DNA from 2 places in the Halomonas mongoliensis genome. Region 2 is predicted to be linked to the other one. Evidence: predicted binding sites of a transcription regulator. Region 2 holds the regulator's gene; the other holds the start of a gene.
The links. Region 2 encodes FNR, which switches genes on or off when oxygen is low (the NO sensors DNR and NnrR bind a similar motif). Its sites were predicted from a motif close to TTGATNTANATCAA; they were not measured.
Positions count from the first base shown of each region.

Region 1: ACRYRV_RS15665 (cytochrome-c peroxidase) is a predicted target of FNR. The motif match lies at 751-764, and genes of this name have one in related genera.

Region 1 covers NZ_CP199288.1:3,344,171-3,346,367, reverse strand. The annotation lists gene msrP (protein-methionine-sulfoxide reductase catalytic subunit MsrP) at 1-658, opposite strand, end outside; gene ACRYRV_RS15665 (cytochrome-c peroxidase) at 899-1,888, shown strand; gene ACRYRV_RS15660 (adenosine deaminase) at 1,992-2,197, opposite strand, start outside.
Region 2 covers NZ_CP199288.1:1,107,178-1,109,374, forward strand. The annotation lists gene hemN (oxygen-independent coproporphyrinogen III oxidase) at 1-592, shown strand, start outside; gene fnr (fumarate/nitrate reduction transcriptional regulator Fnr) at 689-1,432, shown strand; gene ttcA (tRNA 2-thiocytidine(32) synthetase TtcA) at 1,547-2,197, opposite strand, start outside.

The sequences.
Region 1 (2,197 bases), 1.4 Mb from region 2:
CCTCGCCATACATCCCCACGGAGAGCAGGGTCAGGGGGTGCATCGCCTCGTCGATGCGCAACCCCTCACGATAGGGCCACTCGATGATGGAACGCCGCTGGCCGCGCAGGTTATCGGGGTCGAGGATCGACTCGAAGACCACATACTTCGCCCGGGAGGTGGGCCCATGGCGCTTGAGCAGGTCGGCCAGGGGAAAGCCGATCCAGGGAATCACCATGGACCAGGCCTCGACGCAGCGCATGCGATAGATGCGCTCCTCCAGTGACTGGCCGGCGAGGATATCCTCCAGGGCAAAGGTGCCGGGCTTCTCCACCTCGCCCTCGATGGTCACCGACCAGGGATCGGTACGCAGCTGATGGGCATAGACCTCGGGGTCGCTCTTGCGGGTACCGAGCTCATAGAAGTTGTTGTAGGTGGTGGCATCGCGAAACGCGGTCAGCGACTCATCGCCGGCCAGCGACTGGCTGGGCAGCTCGCCTGCGAGTCGCTCCTCTAGGCCCCCACGCCAGGCGTGGGCCGCCGGCGAGAGCAGCAGACCCGGGGCCAGGGCGGCCGCCCCCAGGGCGGCACCCGCCTGGATAAAGCGGCGCCGCTGGCGGAACAGCTCGCGAGGGGTGACCTCCGACTCGGGGATGGCGGGGTAACGATAGCGGGTCATGGTCGTTGACCTCCTCCGCAGGATCGAGAAAACGACAGCTTCCCGAAAAAACCGTGAAGCGTCCAGACGGTACGGTGAACCAATGTCAAAACTTGACCTGGCTCAAGGGTGGCCCTTTTCCGACAGTTTTACTAGGTTGATTAGCGACAACCGATGCCTCTAAGGTGGCGGCATAGGGTTAAGGATGGATTAGCCGACCGGCTGACCCGCAGCATCATAATCAAGAGAGAGGGGAACACCATGACCACCAAGCGCCTGCTGGCCTCCGCCATTGCCATGGGCTCCGCGCTCGCCATCGCCGCGCCGGCCATGGCCGACGACGGGCTCGGCAACTACCGCGACCGCTTCGAGCCACTGCCCCACTTCCCGCCGATCCCGGCCCACAACTCCCTGACCCCGGAGAAGGTCGAGCTCGGCAACATGCTCTTCTTCGAGCCGCGCATCTCCTCCAGCGGCGTGATCAGCTGCGCCACCTGCCACAACCCCGCGCTGGGCTGGGCGGACCGTATTCCGCGCGCCACCGGCCACGACGGCCAGATCGGCGAGCGCAACACCCCCACCGTGCTGAACTCCGGCTTCTTGGGCTCCCAGTTCTGGGACGGCCGCGAGCCGGACCTGGAAGGCCAGGCCCTCGGCCCCATCGAGGCCGATGTGGAAATGGCCATGGACCTCGACAGCGCCCTGGAGCGCCTGAACGAGTTCGACCTCTACCAGAAGAAGTTCGCCGAGGCCTTCCCCGGCGACGAGGACCCGATCAACGCCGACAACCTGGCCAAGGCACTCGCCAGCTTCCAGCGCACCCTCAACACGCCGAACTCGCCCTTCGACCGCTACCTGCGCGGCGATATCGACGCCCTGAACCAGCAGGAGAAGGACGGCATGGTGGCCTTCGTGGACACCGGCTGCATCGCCTGCCACCGCGGCCCGGCGCTGACCGACAGCATGTTCCACCGCATCCAGGTGCCGGGCTCCACCGACGTGGGCCGCTTTGAAGTGACCGGTGACGAGGCGGATATGTACCGCTTCCGCACCCCGACCCTGCGCAACGTGGGCGTCACCTACCCCTACATGAACAATGGCGCCACCGAGACCCTGGAGGAGGCCGTTGCCATCATGGGCCAGGAGATGCTGGGTCGTGAGTATGACGATGAGACCATCGCCAACATCACTGCCTTCCTGCACACCCTGACCGGCGAGATGCCCGACTTCGAGGTCCCGGCCCTGCCGTAACCTCGCCAGGGCGGCTCGAGCCTGCCGCCCCTCGTTCTCGCTAACGGCGCCCCCTGACGGGGGCGCCGTTTTCGTGTGCCGTGCCGCCGGACATCGGCAGGGATCAGTAGCAGGCCGCCAGCCGATGACGCAGCTCGGTGCGCCGGGCGTCACTGATGAAGGCCGCTTCGATGGCCGTACCGGCCAGCTGGATGAAGGTGGCCTCGTCCCAGCCGAAGGCACACTGGCACGCCTCGAAGTTGGCCAGCATGCCGCCACCGAAATAGGCCGGATCGTCGGAGTTGAGGGTGACCCTCAGGCCCGCCTCCA
Region 2 (2,197 bases):
GCAGGAGATCCGCGTCGAGGAGCTGCCCGACGCGGCGACGCGCCTGGCGATCCTTGGCGAAGCTCGGGGCCGCCTCCAGGCGGCCGGCTATGTGCATATCGGACTCGGTCACTTTGCCCGCCGCGATGACAGCCTGGCCCTGGCCCTGAGCGAAGGCCGGCTGGCCCGGGACCTGCAGGGCTATACCTCCCACCCGCCAGGCGACCAGCTGGGCCTGGGGGTTGCCGCCATCAGCCGGGTCGGCGCCACCCTGACCCGCAACGCCCGGCAGCTGGAGGAGTACGAGGCCGCCCTGGATGCCAGCCGGCTGCCCGTGGCCGGCGGCCTTCGCCCAGGCCCCGAACAGCGGCTGCGCGCCGCCGCCATGGAGGCGCTGGCCTGCCGCCGGGAGCTGGATCTCACCGCCCTTTCCAGGGAGTATGGCTGCAATGCCGGCGTCCTCCTCGCCGACGATCTGCAGCGTCTGGCCCCCTTCTGCGAGGCGGGGCTCCTCGAGCGCCAGGGCGAGCGGCTGCGCCTGACGCCGGACGGCGCATGGGGGCTGACCCGCCTGCTGGCCGCCTTCGACCCCGGCGCCGACCCGACGCCCTGAGTCGGCCGCCGGGGGCTACCTCCTTGGAGGTGGTTTGCCCCGCCTGCTTTATCCTCCATAATGCCTTCCATGATCACGATCAAGGAGAAGGCGGCCATGCCTGACAGTCTGACCGGACGGCGGCGCTCTGTCCTGCACGAAACTCGCTGCCAGACCTGCAGCCTGAGTTCGCTCTGCCTGCCTCTGGCCCTCGAGGTGCAGGACATGGACCAGTTCGACGCCATCATCCGCCGCCGGGCACCGCTCAAGAAGGGCGAGACCCTGTTCCGTCAGGACAACCCCTTCACCAGCGTCTTTGCGGTGCGCTCCGGCAGCCTCAAGCAGGTGACCACCGAGGGGAGCGGCGAGGACCAGCTCACCAACTTCTACCTGCCCAGCGAGCTGGTTGGGCTCGACGGCATCGACGAGGAGCGCTACCCGGGCACCGCGGTGGCGCTGGAGACCACCACCGTCTGCGAGATCCCCTTCGACCGCCTGGATCAGCTGTCGGAGTCGCTGCCGGAGCTGCGCGGCCAGCTCTACCGCAGCATGAGCAAGGAGCTGCGCGATGACCGCCGCATGATGCGGCTGCTGTCGCGCAAGACCGCCGACCAGCGCCTGGCCAGCTTCTTCACCAGCCTCTCCGACCGCTTCCGGCGGCGCGGCTACTCGCCCTACAGCTTCCGCCTCTCCATGTCCCGGGCCGATATCGGCAACTACCTGGGCCTGGCCGTGGAGACGGTCAGCCGCATCCTGGGCCGCTTCCAGAGCCAGGGCCTGGTGGAGGTCTCGGGCCGCGAGGTGCATATCCTCGACCTCGACTCCCTGATCCAGGTCGCCGAGGAGGAAGGGGCCAAGTAGCCCCGGGCCGCCTGGCCTTAACCCCTCACGCAGAACCCCCCATCGGGCGAGTGCCCGATGGGGGGTTCTGGTTTTCGAGTCATGAGTTCCCGAGCCCTGGCGCCGGCGTCAGGGCTACTCGTTCAGCAGTTCGATGCGGCTGGCCTGCCGCCGCGCCTGCGCCTCCTCGAGCCCGACGAAGTCGAACAGCTCGCGGTCGGCCAGCTGGGACGGTGCCACATTGGTGACCGCCTTGAACATGCTCTCCAGGCGCCCGGGGTGTTTCCTCTCCCACTCGGCCAGCATCTCCTTGACCACCTGGCGCTGCAGGTTGGGCTGGGAGCCGCACAGGTTGCAGGGAATGATCGGGAACTCCATCAGCCGCGCATACTCGGCGATATCCGCCTCACGGCAGTAGGCCAGGGGGCGGATCACGATGTTATTGCCGTCATCGGAGAGCAGCTTGGGCGGCATCGCCTTGAGGCTGCCGCCGAAGAAGAGGTTGAGGAACAGCGTCTCGAGGATATCCTCCCGGTGGTGGCCCAGGGCAATCTTGGTGGCGCCGATCTCCTCGGCGAAACCGTAGAGGGAGCCGCGGCGCAGCCGCGAACAGAGCGCACAGGTGGTCTTGCCCTCCGGGGTCTTCTCCTTGACCACCGAGTAGGTATCGCGCTCCAGGATGTGGTACTCGACGCCGAGCGACTCGAGGTAGTCGGGCAGCACCTGCTCGGGGAAGCCGGGCTGCTTCTGGTCGAGGTTGACCGCCACCAGGGAGAAGTTCACCGG